DNA from 4 places in the Novosphingobium sp. BL-S-34 genome. Region 1 is predicted to be linked to each of the others. Evidence: riboswitches for the same ligand, from Rfam matches in the RefSeq annotation. Region 1 holds a riboswitch; each other region holds the start of a gene.

Region 1 (4,866 bases):
AGCGGTGATGGTGATCGTCATGGCGAGGCTCCCGGCAATGCGGGATCCTACCATGCAGCGAAGCGACAGGCGATCCGGGTTCGTGTGGGCGGGCGGGTTGCCGAAGAGTGCTGTGTCAGGCCGTGCCGTCCACGGCCGCACGTCCGAGGCCCGGATCGTCGGTGAAGAAGGAATCGACACCCGCCGCGATGAAGCGGCGCATGAATTCGATGCAGGCCTTGTCCTGACGCGCCGAATCGCCGCCCGGGCCGCGGAAGTCCGTGGGCAGGAAGCTGTTTTCCGGCCGCACCGTCCAGGTCGAGACGAGCAGGCCGGCCGCATGGGCATCGCGCACCAGCGTGCTCGGCTTGCCCAGCGGGCCGGACTTGCCCGTGGCATCGCCGAAGGGGATGATCCCCTGGAGCACGGGGGCGATCCAGTCGGCATAAGTCCTGACTTCGGCCAGACCGGCGGGCGTGAGCATCTGCTTGAACGTGAGGCTGCCCCCGGAGGCGGCGACATCGGCGGGGTGCATGTCCAGAGGCACGGTCAGTTGCAGGAGTTGCAGGCTGCGATAGGTTGCGATGCGCGGGCGCAGCCACTTGAGATTGGCCACCTCGAAGCTCTGGACGATCACCGGGGCGGTCGAGAGATAATGGCTAGCGGCCACGCGGTCGAGGAAGCGCTGTTCTTGCGGCAGGCCGATCCCGGCGAAATAGGTGGAGTGCTTGATCTCGGGAATGAGGCCGATCTTGCGGCCGCGTGCGGCGGATTCCGCGGCCACGAAGTCCGCGATTTCCTCAAGCGTGAGCAGTTGGAACTGGCCGTCGTAGCTCTTGCTTTCGGGGCGCATGGCGCCGAGCCGTTCGACTGCGCGCAGGGTCTTGATCTCTGCGAGGGTGAAATCCTCGGTGAACCAGCCGGTGACCTTTTCCCCGTCGATCACCTTGGTCGTGCGGCGCTGGGCGAATTCGGGATGCTCCGCGACATTGGTAGTTTCGGCGATGTTGTTCTCATGCCGGGCGATCAGGGCACCGTCCTTGGTCGAGACGAGATCCGGCTCCACGAAGTCCGCGCCCTGGTCGATGGCCTTGGCGTAGGACGCCAGGGTGTGCTCTGGCCGCAGCGCCGAGCAGCCGCGGTGGCCGATCACCAGCGGCTTCTTGCGCGCGCCTCCAGTATGCGCGACCGAATTCTGCGGCGCCGCCAGTGCGGGGCCCTGGCCGAGAAGCGTGGCGGCGCCTGCCCCAGCGCCGGCAAGGAGCATGCCGCGGCGGGACAGGGTGGTTTCGGCCGGGTGGTGGTTCATCGCGGTAATCTCCGGGCTTAAGGCAGGGATCGCGGGCAGCGTACCCCGTGCAGAAGCGCGGCGCTGCGGCCATGATCCCGCCTCCTGGCGGGGCGGCAGGGTGTGTCCCTTGCGCGACTAGCCCCGGATCATGACAGCACGGGGTCGGAATATCGCCTTGCGTCAGGGGCTTGCCGCGTTGCCGGAAGGGGGCGGCGATTTGCCGCTCCTTTGCGTGAACTCATGCCTTCGTTCGGGCGTTCAGGCTGCGAGCGTCAGGGGAGCAACCGGAGGGAGGAGCCCGATCATGGAACATCTCAGTTTTCCCAACGAAAGCGCCGAATACCGCCGCGCGCGCAACGAACTGCTCGATGCCGAAATGGACCTGCGCCGCCAGACGGAAACGGTTGCGGCGATGCGCCGGGCGCTGCCCCCCGGCGGGACGATCAAGGAGGACTACGTCTTCGAACGCGTCGGGGATCATCAGCGCCCGGAGCAGGTGCGGCTGTCGGAATTGTTCGCGGGGAAGCCCAGCCTGATCCTCTACAGCTACATGTTCGGTCCCGAGCGCGACGAGCCTTGCACCGGTTGCACGCATCTGCTCGACGGGCTGGACGGGGCCGCACGGCATGTCCCGCAGGCTGCGGCGTTCTACGTCGTCGCCCGTTCGCCTTTGGCCCGTCTGGTGGCCTGGGCGCGTGAGCGCCGCTGGCCGCATCTCCGGTTCCTCTCGGCCGAAGGCAGCAGCTACACACGGGACTATTTCGGCAACACGGCCGGCGTAACCCCCGCCATGCGCCAGGAGCGCGGGTACGAGGACGGAAAGGACTGGGACGAGCCGATGATCAATGTCTTCCGTAAGGACGGCGGCGAGGTTCGGCATTTTTGGGGCGGCGAACTGCTCTACGCCCCGGAGGAGCCGGACCAGCACCATCGCTCGCTGGATGCTTTGGACCCGGTCTGGGGCTTGCTGGACCTGCTGCCCGAGGGGCGCGGAGATTTCTTCCCGAAGCTGAGCTACCGCTGACCGGGGGTCTCTAACCACGTTCCCGGCGCGCGTCCCTGTTTGGACGTGGCTCCATGAGACTTGCGGATCGGCATTTCCTGCGTTAGCGCCCCGGTGCCCGCCCGATCCGTCAGGATCGGCGGGCAAGATCGCGCCGGTGCCTCGAACGAGGCTTAATAGGGAACGCGGTGAGAGGGTTCGTCCCTCGAATCCGCGGCTGTCCCTGCAACTGTGAGCGGTGAGCAAGATGCCGTGGCTTCCCCCGGGGAGCCGGCCACTGGATCGCGGGCGCCCGGCGCCACGGACCGGGAAGGCCGAGCATCGCGCTTTGACCCGCAAGCCAGGAGACCTGCCGGCGCATCGGTCGCTCTTGCCCTGGCCCAGGGATAGGCCAAGGCTCGGTACTCCGCGTGAGCGACGAAGCCGTGCGGCTGGGGCTGCATCGGCGCGCAGGACGGGCGTTCATCGCGCCCGCCCGTCGTTGCGTGCGGACCGACGCCCGTCGGCAAGCCCCGGTCATCGTCGCTGCGCGCGAGAGGATGATGCCGTGGGGCAGGATGAAACGCGCGTCCCGATGACAGGCTTCGCCTTGCGCGGATGGTGCCCGGATGCCTGGCGTCCGATGATGGCCGGAGACGGGCTGATCGTGCGCGTGAAGCCCCGGCTGGCGCGCCTGACCGCGGCCGAGATCGCGGTGCTTGCTGATCTGGCGCGCCGTTTCGGCAGCGGTGCGATAGACATCACCAATCGCGCCAATCTCCAGATCCGCGGTGTCCGCGAGCAGGGCTGGCAGGATCTGCTGCGCGCCCTGGTCGACCGGGGCCTGGTCGATTCCGACGCTGCTCTGGAGGGGCGGCGCAACCTCCTTGTCGCACCCGGCTGGGATCGCGGGGACGATACCGCGCGGATCGCGGAAGAACTCCTGGGCCGTCTGGGCGAGTTGCCCGAATTGCCCGGAAAGATGGGCATCGCGGTCGATGCCGGCCCCGTCGCCACGCTGCTGGACAGCCCTGCGGATTTCCGCATCGAGCGCGCGGAAGCCGGCGGCCTGCTGCTCCGCCTCGACGGGCGCGAGAGCGGGGTTTCCATCCTGCCGGAAGAGGCCACAGACCGCCTGATCGCGCTCGCGCACTGGTTCGTGGAGACAGGCGGCGCCGCTGCCCGCCGGGCCTGGCGCCACACGGCCGCTCTTCCACAATGGGCGCGGGGGGATGGCCGTCCCGCCGTCGGAGCCGCTGCGCCGCATGGCTACGGGGTGCCGTTCGGGCGGATCGAGGGGGAGGCAATGGTGCGGCTGATGGCAGCGACCGGCGCTGCGGCGCTTCGCGTTACGTCTTGGCGGCAGCTTCTGGCCGAATCCGAGGTGCGAGAGCCGGTGGACGGCTTCATTCGCGATCCCGGCGACCCGCTGCTGCGCGCCGATGCCTGTCCGGGCGCGCCGACATGCCCGCAGGCGACGGTCGAAACGCGCGAACTGGCGCGCCGGTTGGCGCCGCATGTGTCCGGGCGCCTGCACGTTTCCGGCTGCGCGAAAGGCTGCGCGCGCGCACGACCGAGCGACGTGGTCCTGACCGGGCGCGACGGCGTCTTCGACCTCGCCCTCCGTGGCCGCGCGGGCGACCCGCCGACGCTGGGCGGCCTTTCTCCCGACCATGTCCTTGCTCATTTCGGAGCCTCATGAATGGCGCATATCTACGAAAAGGATGGCGCGGCCATCTATCGCCAGTCGTTTGCGACGATCCGCGCCGAGGCGGACCTCGCCGCCTTTCCCGCTGACGAGGAGCGCATCGCGGTCCGCATGATCCACGCCTCGGGGCTGGTGGAGCTGGCGCGGCACATCCGCTTCTCGCCCGGATTCGCCCGCGCGGCGATGGCGGCGCTGGAGGCGGGTGCGCCGATCCTGTGCGATGCGCGCATGGTGGGCGAAGGGATCACTCGCGCCCGGCTTCCCGCGGACAATGCGGTGATCTGCACGCTCCAGGATCCGCAAGTCCCGCAAATGGCGCAGGCGATGGCCAATACCCGCTCGGCGGCGGCGCTCGAACTCTGGCCGCCGCACCTTGGCGGGGCCGTGGTGGCCATCGGCAATGCGCCCACCGCGCTGTTCCACTTGCTCGACATGCTGGAGGACCCCGATTGCCCGCGCCCGGCAGCGATCATTGGCTGTCCCGTCGGCTTCGTGGGGGCGGCCGAGTCCAAGGCCGCCCTCTGGGATGCCTGCCCGGTGCCCTGCTGCATCGTCGAAGGAAGGCTGGGCGGCAGCGCGATCACCGTGGCCGCGGTCAACGCCATCGCGAGCAGCGCGGAATGAGCGTGGGAACCGTACACGGCGTCGGACTGGGCCCCGGCGCGCAGGACCTGCTGAGCGTTCGCGCCGACCGATTGGTGCGCGGAGCCAGGCATGTCGCCTATTTCCGCAAGGCCGGCCGGCCCGGTCAGGCGCGGCGGATCGTCGAGGGCATGCTCCGCGCCGATGTCGTCGAGCATGCGATGGAATATCCGGTGACCACGGAGATTCCGCTGGGAGACCCGCGCTACAACGCCTGCCTTTCCCGCTTCTACGCAAGCTGGACCGAGCAACTGGCGAAGCTCG
Region 2 (4,866 bases), on a different replicon from region 1:
ATACCGGCGAGACGCGGGTGCGACGCATGCTGGCGGTCTGCGCGGCCGGACGTATCCTCAATCCCAAGACGGCGCGCAGCCAGGTCATCGGCGCCATGACCATGGGCGTGGGCGGCGCGCTGATGGAGGAACTGGCGGTCGACAAGCGCTTCGGGTTCTTCGTCAATCACGACCTTGCCGGGTACGAAGTGCCGGTCCACGCCGACATTCCGCACCAGGACGTGGTTTTCCTCGACGAGGCGGACGACAAGGTCTCGCCGATGAAGGCCAAGGGCGTGGGCGAACTCGGGCTCTGCGGCGTCGGCGCGGCCGTGGCCAACGCGGTCTACAACGCCACGGGGGTGCGCGTGCGGGACTATCCGCTCACGCTGGACAAGCACCTTGCGAAACTGCCGGCTATCGCCTGAATCCCAGGTCGGCGGTTTGGCAGGTCAGCAGGTCGGCGATCAATTCCGGCGCCGAGGGGAAGTAGAAGTGCATGTAGCTGGCCGTGAGCGGTCCGTGGCGGAACAGGCGTTCGCCCGGCCGCCCGTCCGGCGTGACGGCGCTGACGGTGGGCAAAAGGGACGTTTCCAGCCGCGAATAGTGGAACGTGTGGCCCCGCGCGACATGACCGCCCAGTTCCATCTCCTGCATGCCCAGCGCTGCCAGCCGCCCTTGCATCACGGCCCGCGCAGGCAGCAGGCCGAGCAGGGCGGCACTGGCGCCGTCGGTGCTTTCGAGCCTCTCGGAGGCGTAAAGCATGCCGCCGCATTCGGCCAGGATCGGCCGCCCCGCCTGGAAGTGGGCGCGGATCGCCGCGATCATCGGGCGATTGGCGGAAAGAGCGTCCAGATGCAGCTCGGGATAGCCCCCGGGTAGCCACAAGCCGTCGCAAGGGGGCAGCACGGCATCGCGCAGCGGCGAGAAGAAGGCGAGCCGCGCCCCGGCCCGTTCCAGAAATGCGAGGTTGGCGGGATAGATGAAGCCGAAGGCCTCGTCGCGGGCAATGGCGATGCGGCGGCCTGACAGCGCGGAGGGCGGCGCTTCGGCGGCTTCCGGGGCGGGGAAGGGCACCGGCTCGGGCAGCCAGAGCGCGGTTTCCGGCAGACTGTCGGCGGCGCGGTCTATGCGCGCCTCGATATCCGCCACCTCCCCGGCCTGCACCAGTCCGAGGTGCCGTTCGGGCAGGCCGAGCCCGGCATCGCGCCGCAGGGTGCCAAGCCATTCCACCCCGCCCGGCATGCCGCGCTCCAGCAGTTCGGCATGGCGCGCGCTGCCGACGCGGTTGGCCAGCACGGCGGCCAGGGTCACGTCCGCGCGGTAGGTGGAAAGGCCGTGGACCAGCGCACCGAACGTCTGCGCCATCGAGGCGCCGTCGATCACCGCCATGACCGGCAGACCGAACAGGCGGGCGATGTCGGCGGAGGAGGGGGTGCCGTCGAACAGGCCCATTGCCCCTTCGACAAGGATCAGGTCGGCGTCCCGCGCGGCCTCGTGCAGCAAGGCGCGGCATTCCCGCTCTCCGCACATGAACAGGTCGAGCTGGTGGACGGGCGCGCCGCTGGCCCTTTCCAGCACCATCGGGTCCAGGAAGTCCGGCCCGCACTTGAACACCCGCACTTTGCGCCCGGCGCGGCGGTGGCGGCGGGCCAGCGCGGCGGTGACGAGGGTCTTGCCCTGTCCCGACGAGGGCGCGGTGACCAGCAGGGCGGGGCAGGCCGTCATGCGGGCAGGCACGAATATCGTCCGGACGGAGCGGTATCCGAAAGGCGGAAGGGGCAGGGCGGCATGGCGGTTCGATCCTCCTGGGCGCAAGTACGGCTTGTCGTCTCGCGAAAGACCGGGTCCGCGGGGAGCAGCGCTCCGCATCGGGCATGGCCCCCGTCCGCCCGGTACATCCCGCCCGCGCGAAGGATCGACGGCTGGGGGCCGGTTTCCTGACTTCCTGGGCCCGATTTCTCGGAATCGGCGCGCCTTCCGCCGCCTTCTCGGCACCGCGCGGTGCCAATGGCGTGCTGGCGGGGCGCATCCCCGGTTACAGTTGCGGGAGCAGTGCCGGATTCCAGCGGGATTACCCCTCTGGCCCGGACTTCCCGATTAAGCCCTTGCGGGCCCCCCTGGCCCGGCGGGCCTATGGCACTTCGCCAGAGAGCGCAAGCGCGGGCAGGACACGCGCAAGCGCCGGGCTCTTGCACGCGGCACCCCACCGGGATAGGGGCGCTCCAGCGACAGGTTCCCCGCAAGGGGATCAAAAGGGAACGCGGGTGAATGCCCGGGCTGCCCCTGCAACTGTAAGCGGCGAGCCGTGCGGCCAATTCGCCATTGGGGGTGCAAGTCCCTGAGAAGGCGGCCGAAACGGCACTGACCCGTGAGCCAGGAGACCTGCCTGACGCCGTCGTTCTTCGACCGGACAGGGTGAGCCGGGCGAACGGGGCCATTCCTCGCGCAACGACAGCCATTGCCGTGCCGGCACGCGCCGCGCGGGAGGGGGCGTCGTCCGCTGCATGGGCGGCAGAGGCCCTGCCTTTCGCATGCGTGCCGACCCGGCCGGGTCGATGCTCGTGCGAAGGACATGCCGTGAACTGCCGAATTCCCGCCGCCAGCCCCCTGGCTCTCGCGCTAGCCCTTGCAGGGGCGCTGCACCCGCTCGCGGCCCTGGCCGAGGAGGCCGATGCAGTGCCTCTGGACGAACGCATCGTGGTCACCGTCCTGCGCACGCCCGTTGCGGCCGACCGGGTGGCCGATACCGTCACCGTGCTCGACGAGGCGCAGATCGTTGCGGCCCAGCCGATCGCGCTGACCGATGTGCTGCTGCGCACGCCCGGCATCAGCATGTCGCGCAACGGCGGTTATGGCACCACCACGTCGCTGCGCATTCGCGGTGCCGATGCCGGGCAGACGGTGATGGTGATCGACGGGATGCGCCTGTCGGACGCCTCATCGACGGCGGGAGGCTATGGCTTTGCCAATTTCCTGGTCGACGATGCCGATCGCGTCGAGATCCTGCGCGGTCCGCAATCGATCCTCTGGGGCAGCGATGCCATCGGCGGTGTCGTCAACGTCCGCACCCGCCGCGCGGCCGCGCCGCTGGAAGGCAGCTTCGCGGTGGAAGCAGGAACCCATGACACCGTCTCGGCCCGCGTGGGTCTTGGCGGCACCTCCGAGGCCGTCGACTGGCGCATTGCCGCCTCGCGCTTCGCCACGGACGGCATCTCCGCGCGCGCGAATGGCACGGAGGACGACGGCTACCGGCGCAGCGCGGCCAGCGGCACGATGACTTACCGCGTCGCGCCTGGCATCTCGCTGGATCTGCGCGGCTACTGGTCGGATTCCCGGAACGCGTTCGACGGTACCTCCGGCGACTCCCTGGCCTATGGGTGGACGCGCGAATGGTCGGGCTATGCCGGGGTGAACTTCGCGCTGCTGGACGGCCGGCTGGCGAACCGCGTGGCCGTGCTCCAGACCGAGACCGACCGCGAGAACTTCGACCCCGCACGGCAAGTCCGCCAACTGACGTTCGACGCCCATGGCCGCGTGCGCCGTTTCGAGTACCAGGGCACCTACACGTTCAGCGAGGCCATCCAGGCCGTGTTCGGCGCCGAGCGCGAGGAACAGCGGATGACCACCGCCTCGCCCGCGAACAGCACCGCGGCTTATGCCCTCGTGCCCAGCCGGGCGAATACCGAGAGCGTCTACGGCGAACTGCGCGTGACCCCGCTCACCGGGCTGACGCTCAATGGCGGCGCGCGCTACGATCACCAGTCGCGCTTCGGCGGCAACACGGTGTTCAGCGCGGGCGCGGTCTACACCCCCAATGGCGGCGCCACGATACTGCGTGCCAGTTATGACGAGGGTTTCAAGGCGCCCTCGCTCTATCAGCTGTTCAGCATGTACGGCGTGGCCGATCTCAAGCCGGAGAAGGCGAAAGGCTGGGAACTGGGCGCCGAGCAGGGCTTCGGCGAAGCCTTACGCCTGTCGGCGACCTGGTTCGAGCGCGATACCGACAACCTGATCGACTTTGCCTACTGCCCCACCAGCGGCACCCTGCCGGACATCTGCTACGTTCCCGGCACGGGCACCTCGCGCTTCGGCTACTATGCCAACGTCAAGGCCAGCCATGCCCGCGGGCTGGAACTCGCCGCGTCGGCCACATGGGGCGTCCTCTTCGCCCAGGGCAACTACAGCTGGATCGCGGCAGAGGATCGCACGCAAGGCAGCGGCACTTACGGCCGCCAGCTCCAGCGCGTGCCGCGTCATCTCGCCAATGCCGAGCTGGGCGTGGCGCTGCCGCAGGGCCTGCGCGCCAGCCTGGCCGCGCGCTATTCGGGTGAAAGCTTCAATGCGGCGACCGGCACCGCCACGCTGGACGACTACTGGCTGGTGGATGTGCGCGCGCAGTGGCAGGTCATGGAAGGCCTGATTCTTCAAGGACGTATCGAAAACGTGGGCGATCAGAAGTACGAAACCGTGAGCGGCTACGGCACGCTTGGCCGCACCGTCTATTTCGGACTGAGGAGCCGGTTCTGATGCTGCTTCCAGTCGAACCCGGCCCGTCCGTGGTCGTGTGCAACACCTGCCGCCATTCCGCCGAAGTCCGCGAGGACGAGGACGGTCGGCGCGGCGGTGCGGTCCTGGCAGAGGCCATGCGCGCGGCGCAGGCTGCCGATCCCGCGCTCCAGGGCGTGGCGGTGCAGGAAATGCCCTGCCTCTTCGCCTGCCAGCGCCATTGCACCGTGGCGATCCGGGCGCCGGGCAAGCTGGGCTATGTGCTCGGCGATTTCGCACCCGATGCGGAGGCGGCCCGCGCGATCCTCGAATATGCGGTGCGCCATGCCGCCAGCGAGGAGGGGCAGGTGCCCTATCGCGAGTGGCCGCAGGGCGTGA
Region 3 (4,866 bases), 680 kb from region 1:
TCGTTTGACACCGGCGGCTTCCAGCGTGGCAATGAATTGTTCGGCAACGTTCCTGGCCATGTTTCACCTCGTGTCGGGACATCGAATGGGGCACCGAAGGGTTCAAACCCCTCTCCCGGCGAAGGGTGCCACGAAGCTGACAGTTTTCGGCGCCTGCGCAACCATGCCAAGGTATGACGTGCCGTTCCCTCCGCCCCATTGGGCTTTTTCGGGGATTTTTCGCCGGGACGTGCGGGACTTGCGCCTTGCCGGGAAACCAAACGGCCCGTCGGCGCTTAGGCCCACATGGATGCAGCGGCGCAGATCGATGTGCAGGACCATGCACGGGAAGAGACGGGGCATCGCCCCCCGGGCAAGCGGCCGGATCGCACCCGTCTGCTGCGCATCCTGCGCAATGTGCTGATCGCGATCGTCGCGCTGGTATTCGCGGCCTGGCTGGTCCTCTTCATCACCAAGGGCCGGTTCCTGAAGCACCCCTTCGAACGCATCGCCAGCTCGGCCGCCGGGCGGCAGGTGCGGGTGGGCGGAGACTTCCAGCTCTTCTTCGCACCGCTGCGCATCAAGTTCCTGGCCGATGGCCTGAGCGTCTCCAACCCGGAATGGGCGGGCCGCCCGCAGATGTTCGCCGCCCGCCATATCGAGGCGCGGATCGCCCCGCTTTCCTTGCTGTTCGGCCGTCGCCACGTGCATACGCTGGACCTTCAGGGCGGCGCCGTGGACCTCGAATGGGACAAGGCCCATGGCCGCAACAGCTGGACTTTCGGCAGCGGCGGCGGGGGCAAGCCCTTCGAGTTCCCCCGGATCGACCGCGCCACCATATCGGACACCCGCGTCCGCTATCTCGACCCGCAGATGCCGCTGCTTGCCAATCTCGTGGTCGATCCCGTCACTTCCACCGATGCGAAGATCGGCAAGGCTGTCTCGCTGCGCGGCGACGGCACCTTGCGCAGCACCCCGTTCCGCGTGAGCGCCCGGCTGCTCTCCCCCGACGCCACCGTCAATCGCGGCAGCAACGCGCTGGAACTCACGGCCTGGGCGGCGAACAACCAGGTCGACGTCTCGGGCACCCTCCCCTCCATCGCCGATTTCGAGGACGTGCCGCTCAAGGTCCGCGCCCGCGGGCGCGACTTGTCCGAACTGCTGGGCATCATCGACGTCGCCATTCCCCAGACCCGCCGCTACGCACTGAAAGCGCAGCTGGTGAAGGACGGGGAGACCTATCGCTTCACCGGCATGACCGGCACGTTCGGCCAGTCCGACCTTTCGGGCAAGCTGACGGTGACCAATGCCGAGCGGCTGCGGCTGGATGCCGTGCTGGCGACCAGGCGGCTGGACATCGTCGATGCCGCGCCGTTCATCGGCTACAACCCGGACATCGTGGCATCGAAAGGCGCCGTGGCCGCAGCCGCCGCCACCGGGGCGGGCGCCCAGCGCGTCCTGCCGGACGCCGCCCTGCCGGTGGAGACGATGCAGCGCTTCGACGCCGGGCTGGACTGGAAGGTCGGCGTGGTCCGCTCACGCAATGTGCCGGTGCAGAACATCGCCCTGAAGCTCTCGCTCGACCGGGGACGACTGGCCCTGTCGCCGCTGACATTCTCGATGGCGCGCGGCGATGTCGCCTCGGACCTGGTGTTCGACACGCGTCAGCGCCCCTCGGCCGTAAGCTACGACATTCGCCTCAAGTCCACGCCGATGGGCCGTCTGCTGGCCGGCTACGGCGTGGTGGAATCAGGCACGACCGGCACGATCGGCGGCCGCATCAAGCTGGAAGGCCGCGGCGACACGATCCACGATTCGCTCGCTTCGGCATCGGGCCGGATCGCCTTCATCATGCCCCGCGGTACGTTCTGGACGCGCAACGTGCAGCTGGCCGAGCTGGACCTCGGCACGTTCGCCTCCAAGATGTTCGAGGGCAAGCTGAAGAAGCCCGTTCAGCTCAACTGCGGCCTGGTGGCCTTCACGGTGCGAGGCGGCACGGCGGCGGCCGACCCGATCCTGATCGACACGTCGAAGAACGTCATCACCGGGCGCGGCGGCTTCAGCTTCGACACCGAGGCGCTCGACATGGGATTCCGCGCGGATGGCAAGAAGTTCAGCCTGTTTTCCGGGCAGTCGCCCGTCGGCATCGGCGGCCGCTTCGCCAATCCCTCCCTCCAAGTGATCAGCCCGCAATTGCTCGGCCGCGCCGGAGTGGGTCTTGGACTGGCCGTGGCGGCGACGCCGGTGGCGGGGCTACTCGCCTTTGTGGACGTGGGGGATGCCAAGTCCGCCGCCTGCGGCCCGGTGCTGTCGGGCGCCAATGCGCAGTCCCAGCGCACCGCCAAGGGCAAGCCGCGCGACGACGTCGGCTCCGGCCGTCCCGACAAGAACGACTGAGTTTCCTCCGCCGCGATAGCTCCGGCCGGAACGGACGTGAACCGGAACGGGCGCGCTCCGGCCGGCTTCGCCCACACGAACACATCCCGCTTGCACAGGGCGCACGCCCCGGCTAGCTCATCGCGTCCGCCATTTCCGCAAGGATGGCGGGCAATGATCGCGCTGGTGCCTCGAAAGAGGCTTAATAGGGAACACGGTGAGAGAGGCTTCCTCTTGAAACCGAGGCTGTCCCTGCAACTGTAAGCGGTGAGCGCGATGCACATCACGCGGCCGGGCAATGCCCCCTGCCGCAGCCACTGGGCCGGACGCTAAATCCTGCGAGGCCTGGGAAGGCCGTGCATCGAGCGATGACCCGTGAGCCAGGAGACCTGCCAGCGTACGGTCGCTCTTGCTTTGGTCCAGGGGATGGCCGGGGCACGGTGATTTTTCCGTCTGAGCGACGAACCAGCGGCAAGGGCCGCACGGTGCGCTGAGCGGTCGTCCCGAATCCGGGCGCCCGGCCGGTCGACGCGCCGGTCGTTCGCGGGCCTGGGTTCGCGAGCGGCAGACCCTTGCCAAAAGCTCGCTTGGCGCCCGGCAGGGGAATGAAATGAAGATCGCAACCGTTTCGCACGCGGCGCTTGCCGCGGTGCTGACTCTCGCCTGCGCCGCGCAGGCCCGGGCCGCGGATGGCGGGAAGGTCGAAGGCCGGAAGGTCGAAGGCCGGGAGGCCGATGCCGCAGAGGCGGATGGCCCTTCGATCGTCGTCACCGGACAGAGCCTGGAAGAGACGCTGCCGCAGGAACTCTCCCGCTACGGCAACGACGTCGTCACCGTCGATGAACGGCAGATCCGCAACAGCGGCGCGGTGGACGTGACCAAGGCGCTGGACCAGGTACCGGGCCTCTACGTGCGCGGCCGCAATGGCCCGTTCACTTACGTAGACGTCTCGCTGCAGGGTTCGCGCACGCAGGACGTGCTCTGGACGATGGACGGCATCCGCCTCAACAACCGCCTGTACGGCAGCACCTCGCCCAACGACACGCTGCCCGCCAGCATGATCGAGCGGATCGAGGTCCTGCGCGGCGGAGAGAGCTTGTTCTACGGCACCCAGGCTTCGGCCGGAGTGATCAACGTGGTGACGCGCAGCTTTTCCGACGATCCGGGCGGCCAGGTCAATGCCTCGGTCGACAGCTGGGGCGGCACGACCCTGGACGGCTATGCGCGCGGCGCCCTGGGCGACCACCGCTTCGTGGCTTATGCCTCGCACAATCGCTCGGAAGGCTACCTGCCCTACAGCGCCTATCAGCCCAGCCTCACCGACCGGCACCTCGGCTACGACTTGTGGTCGGCCGGGCTCAAGTACCAGTACGGGCTGGCGCCGGATCTCGCGCTCAACGCGCAGTACCAGCATACCGAGGCGAAGCTCGACAACCTTGCCCCCACCCGCATTCGCGAGAGCCGCAATGACCGGAACGAGGAAGTGGCCAGCCTGCGGCTCGACTACACCGGCAGCGACACTGTGCAGTTCTTCCTGAAAGGCTATTTCCACGACTGGAAGACCGCCTACATCCAGATCCGCAATTCGCTGCCCGACCATCAGCCCCAGGTGATCTACCCCGCCGGCACCTTCTGGGGCTACCGCGACTGGGGCGGCAGCGCGGTGATGAAGCTGCATCTGCACCCCGGCCTGGAATACCTGCTGGGCTACGACTTCCAGAACTTCAGCGGCCGGGACGACGTGCTGCTGATCGCGCCGACCAGCGAGCAGGTCCACGCCGGGATCCTGCAGCTTCGCACCACCGACGAGATCTCGTCGAAGGGCCGCCTGGCGGCGGGCCTGCGCTACAATCGCACGGACGGCGCGCGCAAGACGATCTGGAACGTCTCGGGCCGCTACGACTTTGCCGAGGCGCTCTATCTGGAAGCCAATGGCGGCACGGCCTTCGTGCTGCCCGACGCCTCTCAGCTCTACGGCAACGACCCTTGCTGCGAGGTGGGCAATCCGAACCTCAGGGCCGAGCAGAGCCTTTCGCTCAACCTCTCGGCAGGCGGCATCCTGCCGCTGGGCGCGGCCTCGCTGGGCTGGAAAGGGACGTATTTCGACCGGCGCATCACGGACATGATCGACAGCGTCTACGACGATCCCGCCTTCCCCGGCGGCACTTACGCCAATCTCGACGGCAAGGTCCGCTCGCAAGGCGCGGAGCTGGAACTCGACGCGCGCTGGCCGGGCGGCTGGGGCATCTCGGCCAGCTACACATATGCCCGCGTGCGCGAAAAGGGCGCATCGACGCAGCTGGACCGCAACCCCAAGCAATATGCCAAGGCCGCCTTCTCCTATGCGCCCGAAGACCAGCCCTTCGGCGCGAGCCTCAACGCCAGCTGGATCGGCGATGTCTGGTCGACCGCATCCGGCGCGGGGCGGCGGAACTACGGCAACTACGCCCTGCTCGATGTCGGCGCTTATCTTTACGTCGACGGGGCGGCGCGGCGGAACCGCTTCGGCGT
Region 4 (4,866 bases), on a different replicon from region 1:
ACAAGGAACCGGCGGGCCTTGCGCCTGCCCCGTCCAACCGATGTCGTCAGGGCAGACGACAGGATCACATCTTCACCCGCACCCCGGCATAAGCCGCGCGGCCCGGGGTGCCATATGTCCGCACCACTTCGTAGTGTTCGTCGAACAGGTTCTCGACACGGCCGTAGACCTGGATGTTCTGCGTCACGTCGAAGGCGCCGCGCAGGCCGACGACGACATTGCCGCCGAGGTAGTAGGTATTGGCGATGTCGTCATAGCGACCGCCGCCCACGCGCAGGTCCGCACCGAGGCGGAAGCCGTCCGACCAGTGCTTGTCCAGGCTGGCATAGAGGTTCGTCTTGGGACGGCGAGCGAGGCGCGTGCCGGTCACCTCGTTGGTGGCGTCGAGGTAAGTGGCCGAAAGGCTCATGTCGAAGCCTTCCCAGTCGCTCACCTGCATGCCCAGTTCCACGCCCTTCGCCCGCGCGCGGCCGACGTTGTAGTAGTTGAAGGCGGTCAGGTCGTAATCGATCAGGTTCTTCGTCTTGCGGTCGAAGTAAGTGACCGAGAACGTGCCGTGGCCTTCCGCAAAGGGCTGCTCCACGCCGACATCCCACGACTTCGACGTCTCGGGATCGAGCGCGCGGAAGCCGGAATTGGAATAGAGCTGGTAGAGCGACGGCGCCTTGAAGCCCTCTCCATAGCTGGCGCGCAGGATCGGCGCTTCCTCGCTGCCCCCGATCACCCAGGCACCGTTGGCCGAGAAGGTGGTCTTGTGGCCGAAGTCCGAATTGTCGTCATAGCGCAGGCCGCCGTTCAGCGTCAGCCCGGTGACGGGGCGCAGGGTCAGCATGCCGAAGTAGCTGTCGATCGAGGTCGAATCCTTCGAGCCGTAATTGTCGGAGAACTTCTGCTTCTCCGTCTCGGCACCGACGAGAATGCTGGCCATGTCGATGGGGGTGTAGGAGACCTGACCCTCGAAACGGTCGGCGCGGCCATTGGTGGTGTAGGGACCGAAGACGGCATCGTCCGAGATGCGGCGCGTATCGGTGAGGCCATAGCCCAGGCGCGCGCTGAGGCGGCCGTCCAGCCCCTTGTAGCGCAAGTTGGCATAGCCCACGGTGTCGCGCTTCAGGCCCACGTTCAGGGCATCGGCGCCGGTGTTGTCGTAATCGTAATTGGCCTTGGTCCAGTACGTCCCGGCATCGGCGGAAAGACCGCTCACCAGCTCCACTTCGGCGCGGGCGTTGGCGCTCTTGCTCTCGAAGCCGTCCTTCTCCTGGCCGCCGAGGCGCTCGTCGAAAGCGGAGTAGCCGTCGCCCTTGAGCCAGTTGCCGCCCAGCGTCAGGCCCACCGGACCGACCTTGCCCGCCGCCGAGGCGCCGAGCTGCTTCTGGTCGCGCCAGCCGTATTCGGCCTGGCCGCGCGCGGTCCACTGCTCGGTCGGGCGCGCGGTGATGAGGTTGATGACGCCGCCGATCGCGCGGCTGCCCCAGAGCACGCCGGACGATCCGCGCACCACTTCGATGCGGTCAAACTGGCCGACGGTCAGGCTGCCGAAGTCGAAGCCGCCGCCCACGTCGCCGGGATCGTTGATGCGCACGCCGTCGATCAGCACAAGGCTCTGCGCGTTCTCGGCGCCGCGGATGAACACGCTGGCCGGCTGGCCGAAACCGCCCGACTGGGCGAACGTCACGCCCGGCAGGCGGGCCAGGATGTCGGTCGCGGTGACCGCCTGGGTGCGCTCGATATCCTCGCGGGTGATGACCGAGACGGACTGGCCGATCTCGCTGGTGGGGGTTTCGGTGCGCGTCGCGGTGACGACGATACTATCGATTGCGGCTTCATCCGCGAAAGCGGGGGTCGAGACGGCAAGAGCCGTCCCCAGCAGAAACAGGTACTTCACGCGTATTCCTCCAACCTGAACGACTTTGCCGTCCATGGCGGAGACGCGCGCTTTTCCTCATGCGCGTGCTCGCTGCATGCCGGGACACCCCGCCCGGCTGCGGAACGACCGTCAAAGGCAGGTCTCCTGGCTCCCGAATCTTCGCGCCGCCTGCCGCCTTCCCGGTGTGACCCAGTGGCATAGCGTGGCAGGGGCGCTCCCCGGTTACAGTTGCGGGGGCAGCTTCGGACTTGCGCCGAAATTCCCACCAGGGTTCCCTTTTCACGAAACCCGGGGCCCGGCTCCGGGCCACCCATGACGTCGCGAGTGCCGATACTGGGCAGTGGGGGGATTGGCAAGCGGCGCAAAGGGCGGCGCGGCGGTATCGCCGGGGAAGATCGCAAACAAACTCTTAAGCGATTCAGCCTATCGCTGCCCGCTGTACCGCTTCGGGACGCGCCGATTTCCAGGGATGCCGCGCCCGGCAAAGCAGGTTAGGCGCAAGATGCGCGATGACCCGATGGAACGCGAAATCCGCGCTGGCCGACGATGCGCCGAAAGGACCCGAGTGACCGCTGCCGCCCTTCCTGCCTGCACCGAAACCTGGGAGCCGCGCCCCCGCGATTTCCAGGGCCATTTCGTGCGCGGCGGACGCAAGCGGCTGCAACGCAGGCGGCGGCGCTGGACGCTCGGCTCGGCCGCGCTCGTCGCCGTGGCCCTGCCTGCCTTCGCCGCGCCTTCCTTCGCCCCGGCCGAAGCCTGGGACCGCCTCACCGCCTCCGGGACGGAAACCGGCGGCGCGCCCGTTCTGCCCATGCCCTTCGAGCAGGCCGGCGCCAGCTTCCCCGGCTCTGCCTATTACTATCTCGAAGCCGAACAGCCCGTGCTCAAGATAGGCGAAGGCATCCATTCCGACGCGGATGACGGAACCAGCGGCCCCGGCCCGGTCGCCCGCGCCCTGCGGATCGACAATTCCGGGGTGGACCGCAGCCGCGCGCTCCAGTGCCTGACGGCGGCGATCTATTACGAAGCCGCCAGCGAGCCCGACGGCGGCCAGCGCGCCGTGGCCCAGGTCGTGCTCAACCGCGTGGCCCATCCGGCCTATCCCAAGACCGTCTGCGGCGTCGTCTATCAGGGTTCGGAGCGGCCGACCGGCTGCCAGTTCTCCTTCGCCTGCGACGGATCGCTGGCCCGCGCGCCGCAGCGCTTCTTCTGGCAGCGTGCCGAATCCGTCGCCCGTGCCGCGCTGTCCGGCGAAGTCTATACGCCGATCGGGCTGGCGACGCATTATCACACGATCCAGGTCAATCCCTACTGGGCCCCGAGCCTGCACTATCTGACCACGATCGGCGCTCATCGCTTCTATGCCTTCAACGGCGCCGCGGGCCGCCCTGCCGCGTTCCGCTTCGCTTATTTCGGCGGCGAGCCGCTGGCCGCCCCGCATCGCCGCGACGAGTCCGCCGCCTCGGCCCTCGCCACCGCCGCGCTGGACCCGCTGGCCGTGCAGCGCAGCTTCGGCACCGCCGAGGCGCTCCGCCCCGGGCAGGCCGCTGCGCCTTCGCCCGCCATGCCCTCCGCCACCCCTTCCACGGGTGCGGAGCGCGCGCCCGTCTATGCCAGCGACGTGCGGGAACGCGGGGGCGAGTCGCTCTACAAGGCCAGCAACTTGCCCGAGACCCAGGGCGTGCGGCCGGAATATGCCAATTCGGGCAAGTGGATCGCCCAGCCGCGTCAGGAGCAGGCCCGCTGAGGGCAAGTTGGCGCCTTTAGCGATCCGGCGCTTTCATCAATTCGTCACGGGAACGACTGCAAGGTTTCAGCAACCATAGCCCCACACCAAGACTTAGCGGCTTCATCCTATAATACCGGGAGAGACGCCAAGCCCCCGAGCGTTTCCAACAAGAGGCTCGCTTTACCATGGCAATCCGCTTTTCCGCCGCCCGGGACGTCTCCTGCCCGGTGATGGTGCGAGCGCTGTGCCCGTCGGTTTCGCTCTGCGCGGTGAACGACAACGGCGCCGGCCTGCGCGGTGGCCTCCGCCGCGAGCCGGTCGCGACGGCGACCACGGACACGCCGCACCAGCGCATCCTGGCTGAAGCGCTGCGCCACTTCGCCCGCCATGGCCTGTCCGCCGCCGCCCACGCCCGCGCCCATGCCGCCGCCGCGCGGCTTGCGGGCAACGACGGCGAATGCACCCGCTGGATCGCCATCTGCCGCCAGCTCGACCGCCGCATGGCCGACGCCTTCGCCGGACGGATCGCCAGGAACGACTGAAACCGGCCAACCGCCTTCAGGCCCTACCCGCCGCCTTCAGGCCCTGCCAGTCGCTAGAACAGGCGGGCCAGCAGGGGCGGTCCCAGGGTCAGCACCCCGATCAGGGCCGCGGCGATCGAAGCGACCAGCACGCCGCCGGCCCCCAGATCCTTGATCCGGCCGATGGCGGGGTCGAACTCCGGATGGATGCGGTCGCACAGGCCCTCGACCGCGGTGTTGAACGCCTCCGCCAGCCATACCAGGGCCATGGCCAGCACGAGTCAGCGCCAGTCGGCGGCGGAAATCTCCAGCCAGAACCCGGCGACCACCACGCCCAGCGAGGCCGCCAGGTGCAACCGGGCATTGTGCTCGTCGCGCACCAGCCAGCGCAGCCCGCGCCCCGCGAACAGGAAACTCCGCAGGCGCGCCCGCGGGCTGAAACCGGGACTGAAAGGGCTGGAGGTCGGCTTTCCGGGCGGTTTCAGCAAGCAAGTCAGTCCAGCGATTGCGCGACGAGGCCGTGGCGGCCCGTCACGGAGGAGCGATCGGCACGAACGCGGACAGTGTCCGCAACCGGGCTCCTCGGCAAGCACCGCCCGCAGGATCTGCAAGCCGCAACATTTGGAAAAAGGCACGACACGGCCGGTACGTCCACGCTCTCTATAAAGAGCCATGCCGCGACCGCCCGCCCCTCATCCGGGCCGACTCGCACCCTGCGACGCTTGCCTGTCATCCGGACGTGCGAGACA

What was found. A riboswitch is a leader RNA that binds a small molecule or an ion and turns the genes downstream of it on or off. The one in region 1 is predicted to bind cobalamin.
Region 2: it holds a riboswitch for cobalamin, as region 1 does, so the genes downstream of both, AC1VV3_RS12825 (TonB-dependent receptor plug domain-containing protein) here and AC1VV3_RS19930 (cobalamin biosynthesis protein CobG) in region 1, are expected to answer to the same signal.
Region 3: it holds a riboswitch for cobalamin, as region 1 does, so the genes downstream of both, AC1VV3_RS22780 (TonB-dependent receptor plug domain-containing protein) here and AC1VV3_RS19930 (cobalamin biosynthesis protein CobG) in region 1, are expected to answer to the same signal.
Region 4: it holds a riboswitch for cobalamin, as region 1 does, so the genes downstream of both, AC1VV3_RS14060 (TonB-dependent receptor domain-containing protein) here and AC1VV3_RS19930 (cobalamin biosynthesis protein CobG) in region 1, are expected to answer to the same signal.

The regions. Positions count from the first base shown of each region.
Region 1 covers NZ_CM166473.1:1,386,174-1,391,039, reverse strand. The annotation lists gene AC1VV3_RS19945 (glutathione S-transferase family protein) at 1-21, opposite strand, end outside; gene AC1VV3_RS19940 (glycerophosphodiester phosphodiesterase) at 116-1,288, opposite strand; gene AC1VV3_RS19935 (DUF899 family protein) at 1,575-2,294, shown strand; cobalamin riboswitch at 2,417-2,644, shown strand; gene AC1VV3_RS19930 (cobalamin biosynthesis protein CobG) at 2,821-3,954, shown strand; gene AC1VV3_RS19925 (precorrin-8X methylmutase) at 3,955-4,584, shown strand; gene cobI (precorrin-2 C(20)-methyltransferase) at 4,581-4,866, shown strand, end outside.
Region 2 covers NZ_CM166472.1:2,672,652-2,677,517, forward strand. The annotation lists gene paoC (aldehyde oxidoreductase molybdenum-binding subunit PaoC) at 1-407, shown strand, start outside; gene AC1VV3_RS12820 (cobyrinic acid a,c-diamide synthase CobB) at 397-1,719, opposite strand; cobalamin riboswitch at 1,893-2,116, opposite strand; cobalamin riboswitch at 2,196-2,386, shown strand; gene AC1VV3_RS12825 (TonB-dependent receptor plug domain-containing protein) at 2,560-4,509, shown strand; gene AC1VV3_RS12830 (DUF1636 domain-containing protein) at 4,509-4,866, shown strand, end outside.
Region 3 covers NZ_CM166473.1:2,071,126-2,075,991, reverse strand. The annotation lists gene poxB (ubiquinone-dependent pyruvate dehydrogenase) at 1-60, opposite strand, end outside; gene AC1VV3_RS22785 (AsmA family protein) at 286-2,376, shown strand; cobalamin riboswitch at 2,525-2,766, shown strand; gene AC1VV3_RS22780 (TonB-dependent receptor plug domain-containing protein) at 2,966-4,866, shown strand, end outside.
Region 4 covers NZ_CM166472.1:2,948,447-2,953,312, reverse strand. The annotation lists gene AC1VV3_RS14065 (ABC transporter substrate-binding protein) at 1-68, opposite strand, end outside; gene AC1VV3_RS14060 (TonB-dependent receptor domain-containing protein) at 65-1,885, opposite strand; cobalamin riboswitch at 1,985-2,196, opposite strand; gene AC1VV3_RS14055 (cell wall hydrolase) at 2,433-3,614, shown strand; gene AC1VV3_RS14050 (hypothetical protein) at 3,782-4,138, shown strand; partial or broken gene AC1VV3_RS14045 (diacylglycerol kinase family protein) at 4,192-4,605, opposite strand.